One region of the Streptomyces sp. NPDC090083 genome, then DNA from elsewhere that is predicted to be linked to it. Evidence: riboswitches for the same ligand, from Rfam matches in the RefSeq annotation. Region 1 holds a riboswitch; the other holds the start of a gene.

Region 1 (7,549 bases):
ACCCGGCGTCCCGCAGCGCGTCCAGCACCCGCACCGCGGAGGCGGGCGTGTCCAGGCCGACCGCGTTGCCGACGCGCGAGTGCTTCGTCGGGTACGCGGTGAACACGAGCGCGAGCTTCTTCTCGGCGTTCGGCTTGTGCTTCAACCGCGCGTGCCGGACGGCGATCCCGGCGACCCGCGCGGCCCGCTCGGGGTCGGCGACGTAGACCGGGACGTCGTCCGGGCCCTGCTCCTTGAAGGAGAACGGGACGGTGATGAGGCGGCCGTCGAACTCCGGGATCGCGACCTGCATCGCCGCGTCCATGGGGGACAGGGCGGCATCCGACGCGTCCCAGGCTGCCCTGGACGACGTCAGGCAGAGTCCCTGCAGGACCGGGACGTCGAGGTCGGCCAGCGCGCCGATGTCCCAGGCCTCCTCGTCGCCGCCGGCCGAGGCCTGCGAGGCGTGGGTGCCGCCGGAGGCGAGGACGGTGGCGACCAGGGCGTCCGCCGTGCCGAGGATCTCGTACAGGCCGGAGTCGGCGCCGCGCAGCGAACCGCAGTACACGGCAAGGGCGTTGGCGCCCTTCGCCTCGATCTGCTCGCAGAGGGTGTCCACGAACGCGGTGTTGCCGGAGAGGTGGTGCGCCCGGTAGAAGAGCACGCCGACCGTCGGACGGCCCGCGACGAGAGCGCGCTCGCCGTGGACCCCGAACTCGGCCGTTTTCCTGGGCTCTTCGAAGCCCTCGCCGGTGAGCAGCACGGTGTCCGAGAGGAACCGGGCCAGCTCGGTGAGGTTGTCGGGACCGCCTTCGACGAGATAGCGCAGCGCCTCGGCGACCACACCGGCCGGCACCGACGACTCGGCCATCAACTCCGCGTCGGGCACGGACTCCCCGCCCAGCAGCACGGTCGGGATGCCCGAGGCCCTGAGCGCGGCGAGCCCGTCCTCCCAGGCACGCTTGCCGCCGAGCAGTCGTACGACGGCGATGTCCGCACCCGAGACCAGGGTGGGGAGGTCCTCCGCCGCGTCCACCCGGGACGGGTTGCCGATCCGGTACCCGGCGCCGGAGGCGCGGGCCGCCAGCAGATCCGTGTCGGCGGTCGACAACAACAACACTGTGCTCATGCGGGCGCTCCCGGTGGAATGAAAGGCAGTCCTTGCGGCGCGCCGGACTCGATGAGTCGCCAGAGCGCGTCCGTGTCCGCGTGCTGTTCGATGAGGTCGCCGAGCCGGTCGAGCTGCTCCTCGCGCAGCGCGGCGAACGAGGTGTCGGGCGCCGGCACGAACCGGCGGCCCGCGGCGGTGGCCACCTCGCGCAGGAACGCCCGCCGGAAGCCGTCCGACTCCAGCGAACCGTGCCAGTGGGTGCCCCAGGTCTGACCGACCCGGCAGCCGTCCAAGAAGGCCTCGCCGCCGGTCAGTCGGGCCACACCGTGATGGATCTCGTACCCCTCGACCGGCTCGCCGAGGGCTTCGCCCACGGGCCGGGTGAGGGTCTTCTCGCGCGCGAACCGCACACGCACGGGGAGCACGCCGAGTCCGTCGACCGCCCCCTGCCGGCTCTCGACCTCGTCGTCGATGTGCTCGCCGAGGATCTGGAAGCCGCCGCAGACGCCCAGGATCGGCCGCTGCTCGGCGGCCCGGCGGACGAGGGCGTCCGCAAGGCCCCGCTCCCGCAGCCACTCCAGCGCCTTCACCGTGCCCCGGGTGCCGGGGATCACGACGAGGTCCGCGTCGGCCAGCTCCTCCGGCCGGTCCACGAACCGCACCACGACGCCCGGTTCGGCGGCCAGCGCGTCCACGTCGGTGAAGTTGGACATCAGGGGGATCGCGCAGACGGCGACCCGCAGCACGTCCTCGCCGACCGGCGGCGCGGTGCTCGACTCGCGCACGGTGCCGCGCAGCGAGATCCGCAGCCCGTCCTCCTCGTCGATCCCGAGCCCGTGACGGAACGGCAGCACGCCGTACGTCCGCCGCCCGGTGAGGCCGAGCAGCATCTCCAGCCCCGGCTCCAGCAGCGACACATCACCCCGGAACTTGTTCACGAGGAACCCGGCGACGAACGCCTGGTCCTCGGGGCTCAGCAGCGCGACGGTCCCGAAGAAGGAGGCGAAGACACCCCCGCGGTCGATGTCGCCGACGACGAGCACGGGCAGCCGCGCGTTGCGTGCGATGCCCATGTTCACGATGTCGGTCCGCCGCAGATTGATCTCCGCGGGCGAACCGGCTCCCTCACAGATCACCGCGTCATACGTGCCCCGCAACTCGGCGAGACAGTCCAACACCGTGCCGAGCAGGGCCTCTTGACGTCCGCCGTGATAGCCGCGCGCACTCATCTCGCCCACCGGCCTGCCCATCAGGACCACTTGACTGCTGCGGTCGCTGCCGGGCTTGAGGAGCACCGGGTTCATCAGCGCGGTCGGCTCGATCCGGCACGCCTGCGCCTGCATGGCCTGGGCCCGCCCGATCTCGGCGCCCTCGCGCGTCACGAACGAGTTGAGCGACATGTTCTGCGCCTTGAACGGCGCGACCTTCACACCCTGCCGCACCAGCCACCGGCAGATCCCGGCGGTGACGACGCTCTTGCCCGCGTCCGAGGTGGTCCCGGCGACCAGCAGCCCGCCACCGCTCATGAGGCACGTCCCTTCAGCAGCAGCCGCCCGGCGGCACTGACCCCGAGCGCGAGCAGCCCGACGCGCCGGGACAGCCGTACCGCCCGATCGATGTCCGGTACGGCGACGGGGCGTCCGGCGCCGTTGAGCACGGGCCGGTGCTCGACCCGGCCGCCGTAGGAGAGCGTGCCGCCGAGCCGTACGCCGAGGGCGCCCGCGAAAGAGGCCTCCACCGGACCGGCGTTGGGGCTCGGGTGCTTGCGGGCGTCGGTGCGCCAGGCGCGGGCGGCGCCGCGCGGGTCGCCGCCCGCGACGGTCGCGAGGGCGGCGGTGAGACGGGCGCCGGGCCAGCCGGCCACGTCGTCGAGACGGGCCGAGGCCCACCCGTAGCGGCGGTACCGCGCCGACTTGTGGCCGACCATCGCGTCCAGCGTGTTCACGGCGCGGAAGCCGAGCAGGCCCGGGACGCCCGCGATGCCGCCCCAGACCAGGGCGCCGACGACCGCGTCGGAGGTGTTCTCGGCCACGGACTCCACGACGGCCCGGGCGATCCCGTCCGCGTCGAGGGCCTGCGGGTCCCGTCCGCAGAGGTGGGGGAGCCGCGCCCGGGCGGCCTCGATGTCCCCGGCCTCCAGCGCGCGCCCGACGACCCCGGCCTCGCGCGCGAGCGAGGTCCCGCCGACGACGGCCCAGGTGGCGGCCGCGGTGAGCGCGACGGAAGCCGTACGAGAGGGGCGCAGGGCCGCGGTGGCAGCGGTGGCGAGGGCGACGGTGCCGCCCACGCACACGGCGGTGTGCAGGGCGCCCCAGCCCCGGTGGTCGCGCCACAGCAGGTGTTCCACGGCGCCGGCGGCACGGCCGAACGCGGCGACCGGATGCCCGCGGCGGGGATCGCCGAGCAGGTGGTCGCCGAGGAGGCCGGCGGCGGCGCCGTACGCGAAGACGCGATCGGCACGCACCCGCTCAGCCGATCGCCGGATCGGGCACTGCGCTGGTGGTGGACCTCGAACGACAGCCGAGCATGGCGGTATGTCCTCACTCAGGGTGTCCACGCCCTGGTTCGACGAGACCGGCGGTGAGAGTTCCTGGCTCCCGGGGGTGTCTACCCCGGTGACAGTGGCGGGACCGCGCCGGATTCACACCGGCTTCCTCTTCTGCCGCCGTACATGGCCTTGGCAGTCCACCATGCTGCCGGAACGGCCGTCAACTTGCTGTTGACCTGCGGGGACGGAGTGTGCTGATGCCCACACGCGAGGGGGCGTTCACATGATTGGCGGGGCACGCGGACGTGGGGTGCGGGACGGCGATCCGTCCCGCACCCCACGCGCGTGTCGACCGGCGGCCGGTCAGGCCACGATGAGATAGATCCCGTACGCCACCGCCGCCGCGCAGGCCGCGAAGCAGGCGTAGGCGCCGGTCAGGGCGAGCGGCGCGGAGCCGCCCTGGGCGGTGGCCCGTTCGCGGCGGGAGAGGGCGGTGATGCCGAGGGTGAAGACGGCCACGAGGGCCACGGTGGTCACGAGGCTGACGCCGAAGACGGAGCCGAGGGCTGCCCAGTCGATGTCCATGCTGATTCGTTCCTTCGTACCGGGGGACGCGGGCTCAGACGGCGGCGGCCGGCGGGGTCGCCGAGGTGGCCGGAGTCGGCGGGGTCATCGGGGTCATCGGGTCGGACGTGGCGACGACGGGCGGCGAGGGGATCGTCGCCGTGAGGCCTTCGGAGAGGGCGACCGCCGGGGGCGGGGTCACGGCCGCGATGGCGGTGGTGATCACGCCGGCCGGCTCGTCGGTCTCGTTGACGTTCGAGGCGTCGACGACCTGGCGGCGCGAGAGCGCCCAGATACCGGCGCTGGAGGCGACCAGGAAGACGGCCACCAGCGCGGTGCCCCAGTCCCCGAGGTCGGTCACGGACTCGGCGAGCGCGCCGACCAGCGCGGCGGCCGGCAGCGTGAGGCCCCAGGCGACGAACATCCGGGTCGCGGTCGACCAGCGGACGACACCGCCCTTGCGGCCGAGGCCCGCGCCCATCACCGAACCGGAGACGGCGTGCGTGGTGGAGAGGGAGAAGCCGATGTGCGAGGAGGCCAGGATGACCGCGGCGGCACTGGTCTGGGCGGCGAAGCCCTGCTGCGGCCGGAGGTCGGTGAGGCCCTTGCCCATCGTGCGGATGATGCGCCAGCCGCCGATGTACGTGCCCATCGCGATGGCGAGGCCCGCGGAGAGGATGACCCAGGTGGGCGGGTCCGAGTCGGGGGCGATCGAACCGCCGGCGATCAGGGCCAGCGTGATGATGCCCATCGTCTTCTGCGCGTCGTTCGTGCCGTGGGCCAGCGAGACCAGTCCGGCGGAGGCGATCTGGCCGACGCGGAAGCCCTTGTCGGCGGCCTTGCCGCCTTCGTCGCGGCTCAGGGCGTAGGAGAAGCGGGTGGCGAGCAGGGCGGCGACGCCTGCGACGACCGGCGCGGCGAGCGCGGGCAGCAGCACCTTGGTGACCAGGACGTCACCGTGGACCGCGCCGGTCCCGGCGGAGGCGATGGTCGCGCCGATCAGCCCGCCCATCAGGGCGTGCGAGGAACTGGACGGCAGCCCGACGAGCCAGGTCACCAGGTTCCAGAGGATCGCGCCGACCAGGGCGGCGAAGATGACCTCGGGCCGGATTCCGCTCTCGTCGACGAGTCCCTTGGAGATCGTGTTGGCGACCTCCACGGAGAGGAAGGCGCCCACCAGGTTGAGGGTGGCCGACATGGCCACCGCGACCTTGGGCTTGAGTGCACCGGTCGAGATGGTGGTGGCCATCGCATTGGCGGTGTCGTGAAAACCGTTCGTAAAATCGAACGCGAGTGCGGTGATGACCACAATCGCGAGGATCAGCGAGAAGTTTTCCATTTACCCAGACAATCGTTCGAGGTCATCGGCGCGTTGACCGTAGGCAACCTGAATGAACGGAAGATGAACTGAGGGGATATCCGTGGTGTCCGGATGCTCAGTGAATTGCCTGGTGGTCGCTCGGTGGTGGCTACGGGCGGCGCTCAGTGGCCGCGGGCGAACTTCCGCAGTTGGGCCATCGTCCCGTTGAAGAGATTCTGGTCACCCGGGAGGCCGCCGCTGTTGGCGTACTGCCAGAAGGTCCAGTACGACCATCCGGCGGGCAGCGCCCCCGCGTCCGCCGAGCCGTGGCGGGCGATCCAGAGCGGGTGCGTCGAGGCGAAGGCGCCGCTGTCGCCCGTGCAGGTCCTCCACCACTGGGTGGTCGTGTAGATCACCGGTCGGCGGCCGGTCCGCCGGTTCACCTCGGCGCTGAAGGCCTTGATCCAGTTGACCGTGCCGGTCTTGCTCAGGCCGTAGCAGGGGTGCTTCTTGTCGTACGGGTTCGTCTCGATGTCCAGCGCCGGGGGCAGCGTCCAGCCGTCCGCCTTCCAGCCGCCGCCGTGCGCCACGAAGTACGCGGCCTGGCTCGTGCCGGACGACTTGTTCGGCAGGGCGAAGTGGTAGGCGCCGCGGATGATGCCGGCGTTGCGGGCGCCGTCGTACTGCTGGCTGAAGTACGGGTTGCGGTACGTGGTCGACTCGGTCGCCTTGACGTAGGCGAAGGTCGCGCCTTTCGCCTTCGCGTTCGACCAGTTGACGGTCTTCTGGTGGGAGGAGACGTCGTGGCCCTTGGGGGAGCCGGCGGCGGAGACCGGGGTGGTGGTGACGGCGGTGAGCGTGGTGACCAGGGCCGCGGCGGTGAGGGTGGCGGCGAGGAGGCGGGTGTGGGGGCGGGTGGGGTTCGGTGCGTGGTGGCGGGCCATGTTTCCCTTGGGTGGTGGTGTGGACGGCGGCTCTCCCAGCGGGTGTTGGGGGATCCGTCGCTGCTGGTGGGTTGCTGACCGGTTGCCGGTCGGGCGGCCGGCGTGGGCGGTTTATGCCTATATGTATCTTTCGGATCTATGGCTTCCGGCCTAAAGTGCCTTCGCTCGAACGTGGGTTGGGATACCGGCTGAGAGGATCAGGGGATGGCTGAGCGACGGGTGGATCAGCGGGGTGGGCGGAGTGCCCGTGAGGGGACGGGGAGCACGGTGAGCGGCGGGAGTTCGGGGGAGGCGCAACGCAGGAGTGTGCGTGCCGAGGAGGCGGACGCCTGGGGCGCGCTCGTCGCGACCGCTCGCCGGACCGTCACCGACGGGCTGGTCGTCGGCACCTCCGGGAACGTCTCCGTGCGCGTCGGCGACACCGTTCTTGTCACCCCGTCAGGTGTGCCCTACGACCGGTTGACGCCCGCCGACGCGGTCGGCGTGGACCTCGACGGCCGACAGGTGCTGGGCACGATGCTCCCGACGAGCGAACTGCCCATGCACCTCGCCGTCTACCGCCGTACCGGCGCCCAGGCGGTCGTCCACACCCACGCCGTCCACGCGACGGCCGTCTCGACCCTCGTCCCCGAACTCCCCTCCGTCCACTACATGTCCGGCGCCCTCGGCGGCCCGGTCCGGGTCGCCCCGTACGCGACCTACGGCACGGAGCAACTGGCCGAGAACATGCTCCACGCCCTCACCGGCCGCTCCGCCTGCCTCCTCCAGAACCACGGCACGATCGCCTACGGCGGCTCCCTGGACCAGGCGTTCGACCGCACGGCCCAGTTGGAGTGGATGTGCCGGCTGTGGCTCACGGCGTCATCGGTACCGGGCCTGTCGCCTTCGCTGCTGACGGGGGAACAGGTGGCCGAGGCGGGGGAGAGGTTGAGGGGGTACGGGCAGCCGGGGTGAGGGCGAGGGCGAGGACGCGGGGGCGGTGAGTGGGTGAGGCCGACCGGTGGTGCCGGGCTGCCGGTGTGCCGGGCTGCTGATGGTGCCGGTGTGCCGGGCCGCTGGTGTGCCGGTGCCGGTGCCGGTGCCGGGGGCGGCGGGTGGGTGCGCGGCGAGGCCTGATGGAGGCGTCTGCGGCCGGCTTCCTTCCGGGGTGCCCACCGGCGGTG
Region 2 (7,549 bases), on a different contig from region 1:
TGGCCGAGTTCCTGTTTGACGCTTTCGAGGTAGAGCAGATCGGCGGGTGTCTGCGGAACCAATCCTACGGCCCTGCGCGCCTCGGCGGCGGACAACGTGTGTGGATCTCCCGGTGCGTCGGCGACCTTGACCGTTCCGGCGCGACGAGGGCCGGAGCCCTGAAGGGCCCACAGCAGGGAGGACTTGCCGGAGCCGTTGCGGCCCATGAGCGCGGTGACTTCTCCGGCGTGCACGTCCAGGTCGACTTCACGGACGGCCGGTACACCGCGGTAGGTCACCGTGACACCGCGAGCGGTCAACAGGGCGTGTGTGTCAGTGGGTTGGGCGGGGCGCACGGGGCCGGGCGGGCGTCCGGCCAGGCGGGTGCGCAGGGGTGCGGCGGCGCGGCGGGCGTCGCGGACGGACAACGGCAGCGGGGACCAGCCCGCGACCCGGCCGAGTTCCACGATCGGCGGCGCGATGGTGGCCGTGCGCAGGATGTCGGCGGGTGCGCCGATCACCGCGCGGCCGTCGCCAGAGAGGTGGACGACGCGGTCGGCGTACTGCACGACCCGTTCCAGGCGGTGTTCGGCCATGAGGACGGTGACGCCGAGGTCGTGGACGAGGCGGGTGACGGCGGCGAGGATCTCTTCGGCGGCCGTGGGGTCGAGGGCGGAGGTCGGTTCGTCCAGGACGAGGACGCGGGGGTGGGCGGTGAGGACGGAGCCGATGGCCACGCGTTGCTGCTGGCCGCCGGAGAGTTCGTGCAGGGCCCGGTGGCGCAGGTCGGCGAGGCCGAGGAGGTCGAGGGTCTCCTCCACGCGTTTGCGCATGGTGGCCGGCGGGATGGCCAACTGTTCCATGGCGTAGGCGAGTTCCTCCTCGACGGTGTCGGTGACGAAACCGTCCACGGGGTCCTGGCCCACCACTCCCACGACGTCGGCGAGTTCGCGTGGCGGATGGTGGGCGGTGTCGCGGCCGTCGACGACGACCCGGCCGTAGAGGGTGCCTCCCGTGAAGTGCGGTACGAGTCCGTTGACCGCTCCGAGGAGCGTGGACTTGCCCACCCCCGTGTGGCCGACGACAAGGCACAGTTCGCCTTCCTCCACCGTCAGGTCGACGTCCCGCAGGGCGGGTTCGGGTGCGTCGTCGTAGCGGACGGTGACCTGGTCGAAGGTGATCACGTGGCCTGGCCTCTCCGGTCGGGGCTGGGCGGGGGTGCGAGGACTCCGGCCGTGCCGGCGAGCAGGATCGCGAGGGTGGGTGTCAGCGGCAGGGTCGGCCAACTGAGCGGATAGAAGGAGGGGTTCAGCTCGGCCGCGTCGTAGCCGAGGTTGCTGTACAGGAGTACGGCGGACAGGACGCCCACGCCCGCGACGGCCCATTCGGGCAGGCGCCAGGGGTCGGGGCGGTAGGTGGTGCGGGTGACCCGGCGTCCGCCGAGGCGCAGGCCCGCCACGCAGAGGAGGGCTCCGGCGAGCATCGCGGGCAGGCCGAGGAGAGCCGGGGCGGTCGCGTCGAGCAGGCCGTACGCCCCGGCGCACAGGCCGCACATGCCGAGCAGCATCAGCACGCCCGTGACGCGGCGGGAACGGGTGGTCGCGGTGCCCGCACGGCCGTACCCGCGGGAGTCCATGGCGGCGGCCAGGCGCAGGGAGCGTTCGAGGGCGTCCTCCAGAACGGGGACGACGATGCTGCGGAACGCCCTGCGCCCCTTCGTCGGTCCTGCTCTCAACTTCCTTGCGCGGGAGACCCGTTGCACGCTCTGGACGAGTTGCGGTGCCACGCTGATGGCGACGGTGACGGCGACGCCCAGTTCGTACAGGGCGCCGGGCAGCACGCGCAGCGCCCGCTTCGGGTTCGCGAGGGTGTTGGCGGCGCCGACGCAGCACAGCATGCACGCCAGGCGCAGCCCGTCGGTGGCGGCGGAGAGCACGGCCTCCAGGGAGACCGGGCCGCCGATCTGGATGCCCGCGTACCAGTCGGGGGTGGGGATGTGCGGCAGGGAGAAGAGGAAGTGGTCTCGGGGCGTGATGCCGGTGGCGAACACGGCCCGGAAGACGACGCGGAGGGCGACGACCGTGAGGGCCAGGTAGAGGTAGTACTTGAAGCCGCGCGCCCAGGGTGCCTCCGTGCGGCGGGCCGTGACGACGTAGCCGAGAACGGCGAGGACGAGGAGGAGCAGGAGCGGGTTGTCGGTGCGGCTGACGGCGGTCGCCAGGGCGAGGGCCCAGATCCACCAGGCCATGGGGTGCAGGGTGCGGGGCAGCCGGCGGCCGCCCGCGTCCGGCGCGCTGCCGGACCCGGGCGGGGCTGTTGCCGCGTCAACTGTCGTACGGGCCATGGCCGTTCACTCGTTACGGCGTCGGCGGCGCGCGGCGAACACCGCAGCCCCCGCGATGAGGGCGACGAGTCCGAGGCCGGTGGCCACGGGGACGATCGAGCCGGCGTCGTGCCGGGTGTCGGCGGCGGGCGCGGCATCCACGACGTGGGTGCTGGGGCTCGGTGCGGCGGTGGCCTCCGGGGTGTCCGTGGGGCCGGCCGATGGAGTCGGTGACTCGGTCCTGGTCGGCGTGGGCTTCGGTTCGGGCCTGGCGGGGGCCGAGGTCGTCGGGTGCTTCTTCGGCCGCTCGGGCGCGGGGCCGGTGTCGACGCCGGGGGTGAGGGTGGGTGCCTTGGCGGTGGAGGCGGGCTTGCCGGCGTCGCCCTGCGGCTTGGTGTTGTGGGCGCGGAGCTGGTCGGGGGTGACCGTGGGGCGTCCCTCGGTGCCCTTGATGTTCGTGCCGCCGAAGATCCACAGGTCGACGCTGCCGGGTTCGGGTTTGTAGAGCATGGCGCCTAGTTGGCTGTACTGCCAGGTTGTCGCACCCGGGTCGGCGTGCCAGTACGACCAGTACGCGGACGCGGGCGGGGTGAGCACGCAGTCGTCCTGCGTCGGCGTCGGGTACTGCTTGCCGCCCTTGTAACCGCTGTAGCCGATACGGCAGATGAAGGCGGGCCCGTCGTGGCCGGTGCCGGTCGTACTCCAGCCGCCCTGGTTGAGCAGCGTGTATCCGGTCGTGGGCGTCGTACCGCAGGAGCGGAGGATCGGGCCGCCCCAGTGGCTGAAGTCGACGGCGAGGACCGCACCGGAGGTGGTGGTGCAGCGGCCCATCGGCTGGGGGTCTGCTGCTGCCGGAGCGGTGGTCGCGGCGAAGGCGGCGGCCGTCAGACCGAGCGCCGCGACACCGCGAACAACCGCCCGCACGAGACGTGTTGGGATCACCGGGAACCTCCGGCACCGGTCCGGCGGCGGGCGACCGCAACGGTGCGCCAGCCGACGAGGACCAGCAGTGCGGCGATCCCGGCGAGGGCGCCCACCTGCACGCCGGTGGCGGCGAGACCTCCCCCGCTGGCTTCCCCCGTGCCGCCGGTACCACTCGCGCCGCCGGTGTCTCCGGGCGTCACGATGTCGGGCGTGCTCGCGCTCGGGCTCGGGGTGGGCTGCGGTGACGTACCGCTGAGGTCGCGCGTCAGCTCACCGAAGGAGATGCCGGTCGTGCCGCCCACGGCCTGGGTGGAGGCTCGCAGGTCGGAGCCGCGCTGGCCCTCCTTGGCCACGTTGAAGCCGCCGTCGGAGTTCTGCTGTCCGGCGAGGAACTTGCGTGCGTGCGCGATCTGTTCGGGGTACTTGGACGCGTCGAGGGACAGCCCCTGCACGGCGAGGGCGGCCGAGTTGACGGAGTCGCCCGCCGCGCCCGGGAAGCCGCCGTCGGCCAGCTGCTTGGAGGCGATCCAGGCGAGGGCCTTGCCGACGGCCCGCTCCGCCTTGTCGCCGCCCGCCAGGTCAAGGGCCATGGCGGCGATGGCGGTGGAGTCGACGTCGGAGTCGTTCGTGGACGGAATCAGGCTGGGCCAGGCTCCGCTGCTGTGCTGGAGGCTTTCCAGGTAGGCGATCGGCTGCTCGGCCGCCGCCTTGTCGTCGGCCCTCAACTGGGCCATGACGGCGAGGGCTTGGGCGAAGACGGACGGTGCGTAGGTGTAGGCGCCCTCGGCCGCGCAGGAGCGGTCGGGTGCGGTGCTCGGCTTCGCGCAGACCGTCTTTTCCAGGGCGGCGATGAGGTCCTTGCCGGCGAAGTCGCGCGGGTCGCGGCCCACCGCCTCGGCGAGCAGGGCGGTCTTGCCGATGGATCCGCCGGCCGCGTACGCGGTGCCGAGGCCGGTCCAGTCGTTGACCGTGCGGCCTTCGTCGTCCTTGCCGCCGTGGTCGAGGAAGTCGACGATGCCGCGCAGCTTGGCGTTGTTCAGGCCGGTGGCGGCGAGTGCGTAGGCGCCGTCGATGGTCAGGCCGAAGTCGGCGCGGGATGTGCCGGGCCCGGAGGTGTAGTACCGGCCCTGCTGGAGGTTGGCGGCGCTGGTCAGATAGGCCACGCCCTTCTTGAGGTCGGGGCCGTCACCCGGGCCCGTCGTGGGCGGTTGGCTGGTGGGTGGTGCGCTGGTCGGCGGTTGGGTCGGCTCGGTCGGCTTCGTCGTCAGGACGGTCAGGTCGGTGAGTGCTCCGGCCAGCACGGCCGGAGGCGTCGGATACAGGGCCGGGTCGGCGGCGCCCTCCTCGAACCCGAAGCCGCCGCCGTCGAGTTGCTGCCGCGACAGCCAGCCCACGGCCGCGTCGGCGCGGTCGGTGTCGCCCAGTGCGCGCAGGGCCTCTGCGGCGTACGCGGTCGCGGCGACGCTGCCGGTCGTGGAGCCGGTGTAGCCGGGGAAGGCGCCGTCCGCGCGCTGCGCCGTGCCGAGGTAGGCGCGTGCCTTCGCCACGGCGTCGTCGTGGCCACCGGCCTTCCGCAAGACGAGAGCCACCAGCCCGGTGGTGGCCGGGTCGCCGTCGCAGAACTCGCCGGGGCGGATCAGGATGTCGGTGATGCCGCCGTCCGCGCACTGGAGCTGCGTCAGGCGGGCGAGCGTGTCCGCCGGGGGCGTGGTCCCGGCCCGCAACAGGGCCAGCACGGACAGCGCTTGGCCGTCCGTGTAGGTCGCGTTGCGGAAGTCGCCCTTCGCGGTGCAGCCGGGAGTGGCCTCGCCGGATTCCGGGCCCGCGGTGCAGACGTTGCCCTTCAGGTCGCCGATCAGGTCGTGACCGCCGACGTGGGCGGGATCGTTCTGGGTGATCTCGGCGAGAAGTGCCAGACGGGCGGCGGCGGTTGCGTCGGGGGCCTGGTCGGCGCCGGCCGGGTAGGCGTAGGCGTCGGTGTGCGCGGCCAGGAAGGAGCTGATCCTGCCGAGGGCCGCGCTCTTGGCGTCCGCCGCGGCCAGCGCGTAGGCGGTCTCGGTCGTCAGGAGGTAGTTGGGCGTGTCGGCGCCGTCGTCCACGATCCTTTCGCCGTCGGCGAGTTGGGACGTCAGCCACTTCGCGGCGGCGGTCACGTCCACGCTTCCGGGGGCGCCGGTGGGCGAGCCGCTCGGGTCGGGGGTGCCGGTGGCGCCGGCACGTACGTCGTCCGGGGTGAAGGCGGGCCTGCCCGTGCTGCCGCCGACGTCGGTGCCGCCGTAGACCCAGGCGTCGACGTCACCGTCCTTGAGCTTGCGGTCCATCGCCCCGTACTGGCTGTAGGACCAGTCGTCCTGGCCGGGCGCGGCGGTCCAGTACGACCAGTAGGCGGTGGCCGGCGGGGTCAGGACGCAGGACTCCTTGTCGGGCGTCGGGTACTGGGTGCCCGAACTGCCGTAGCCGATGCGGCAGATGAAGGCGGGGCCGTCGTGCTGGGTGCCGGTGGTGGTGAAGCCGCCGTCGTGCAGGAGGTCGTAGCCGGTGGTCGGGGTCGTGTCGCAGCCGCGCTGGAGCGTGCCGCCGAAGGGAGCGAAGTCGACGGCGACGACGGCGCCCTTCGTGGCGGTGCAGTCGCCGATCGGGTCGGCGGCGGCGGACGTCGTCGTGAGGAACGTCACGCAGGCGGCGAGCAGTACGAGGAGTGCCGACGCAAGTGCCGCCACCGGTCCGGGTCTTGTGCCCGTACGGCTGTCTCTGCGCGCTTCGGTCCCCATGGTGGCCCCCTCGTAGCCTGCCCGGCGCGGGCGGGAACGTGGGTGAGGGCCCCCACGGCGGGGGAAGGTCCCCGTGCCTGGAAGGCGGTCGCACCACGCCGTAGTCCGCGACGGCGTCTGTTGCTGATGAACACGCCCCAGGCATTCCGGCTCGCCCGGCGGTGCCGGGCCTACGGTTGCGGGTCAGCGCCGGGTTTCGACCGGCTTCCCCTGGAACTTCTTGCGTATCAGGCGGATTTGAACATGGTTCACAGGGAGCGTCAAGGTGGGTCACAGGCCGCCTCGCGGGTTGTCCGGAGCACCCCTGGCGAGGGCCGGGCCGGTCGAGTACCGTCCCGCACTGCCGAGTGGGGGAACCCGGTGGGAGTCCGGGGCTGACGCGCAGCGGTGTGGGACGGCAGGGGGTCGTCCCGAGCCCGAATGCCCAAGCGGTGAAGCATTTTTGGTAGCCGGTCCACGCGTTTCGGACACCGGTCACGCTCGCCGCCGCGCAGGCCGTCAGGGTCTCCGGCACGGGTCCGGTCGGTGTCCCTCATCCCAGGAGCAGGCCATGTCCCGTACCGTTGCCCGCCGTTGCGCCCTCACCGCGACGGCGGCACTCGGCGCGTTCGCACTCACCACCTTGCCGGCGGCGGCGACCGCCACCCCGGCCCAGATCGCCACCTCGAAGACGAACGGTGTCGCCTACCTCAAGTCCCTTCAGGCGGCGGACGGTTCGTACGCCGGCTCGGGTCTGTCCAACGAGTGGGCGTTCAGCGCGTTCGCCGCCGCCGGAACCGCCGCCGTGGACGTCACGCCGGGCGGCGACACCACCAAGAACGCCAGAACCGTCTACCGCACCCTCTTGTCGACGAGCGCCTGGCCCTCGACCTCCCCGGTGGTCACCGACTACGAGCGGGCCACGCTGAACGCCTACGCGGCGGGCATCGATCCCGCCCGCGTGTCCGCCTCCCGCAACCTCGTCGCCGACATCTACAGCTACTGGCAGACCGCGGAGACCGGTTACTTCGGCCCGTCCGCGAATTTCAACGGCACCGTCTTCGCCGCCCTGGCGCTCAACGGAGCGAAGACCACGGCAGGACAGATCCGCGTCCCGCAGGCGCTGCGCGACGCGATCGTCACCCGCCTCCGGGCCAACCAGCACAACGACGGCGGCTGGAACTACAGCAAGGCCGAGGGCAACGCGACCCAGCTCGCGGCGGCGAGCGACATCGACATGACCGGGGCCGCGATGGCGGCCCTGTGCGTGTCCGGCGTACCCAGCACGGACACCGACATCGTGCAGGCCAAAGCGTTCCTCAAGAGCAAACTGGTGGCCGCGAGCGGTGCGTTCAACGCCCTGTTCGGCGTCAACACCGACTCCAACGGCTGGGCCGTCTCCGGCCTCAACGCCTGCGGCATCAATCCGCAGACCGGCGACTTCCTGACCGCCCAGGGCAAGACACCGGTCGACTTCCTGATCGCCCAGCAGTTCAACCCGGGCGGCGGGTTCAAGTACCTGCCCAGCGACACGAGTCCGTCGGCCTACGCGTCGATCGACGGGCTGCGCGCG

Evidence for each region. A riboswitch is a leader RNA that binds a small molecule or an ion and turns the genes downstream of it on or off. The one in region 1 is predicted to bind cobalamin.
Region 2: linked by a shared signal. The riboswitch ahead of ACIPTO_RS20100 (hypothetical protein) and the one ahead of ACIPTO_RS26125 (cobalamin biosynthesis protein) in region 1 are both predicted to bind cobalamin.

Annotation. Positions count from the first base shown of each region.
Region 1 is NZ_JBIVED010000007.1:398,629-406,177, forward strand. Features, by position in the region: gene cobN (cobaltochelatase subunit CobN) at 1-1,108, opposite strand, end outside; gene ACIPTO_RS26120 (cobyric acid synthase) at 1,105-2,616, opposite strand; gene ACIPTO_RS26125 (cobalamin biosynthesis protein) at 2,613-3,554, opposite strand; cobalamin riboswitch at 3,654-3,796, opposite strand; gene ACIPTO_RS26130 (hypothetical protein) at 3,942-4,163, opposite strand; gene ACIPTO_RS26135 (anion permease) at 4,198-5,481, opposite strand; gene ACIPTO_RS26140 (lysozyme) at 5,625-6,386, opposite strand; gene ACIPTO_RS26145 (class II aldolase/adducin family protein) at 6,591-7,340, shown strand.
Region 2 is NZ_JBIVED010000005.1:138,437-145,985, forward strand. Features, by position in the region: gene ACIPTO_RS20080 (ABC transporter ATP-binding protein) at 1-1,163, opposite strand, end outside; gene ACIPTO_RS20085 (energy-coupling factor transporter transmembrane component T) at 1,160-2,323, opposite strand; gene ACIPTO_RS20090 (hypothetical protein) at 2,330-3,244, opposite strand; gene ACIPTO_RS20095 (prenyltransferase/squalene oxidase repeat-containing protein) at 3,241-5,997, opposite strand; cobalamin riboswitch at 6,116-6,247, opposite strand; cobalamin riboswitch at 6,318-6,444, shown strand; gene ACIPTO_RS20100 (hypothetical protein) at 6,548-7,549, shown strand, end outside.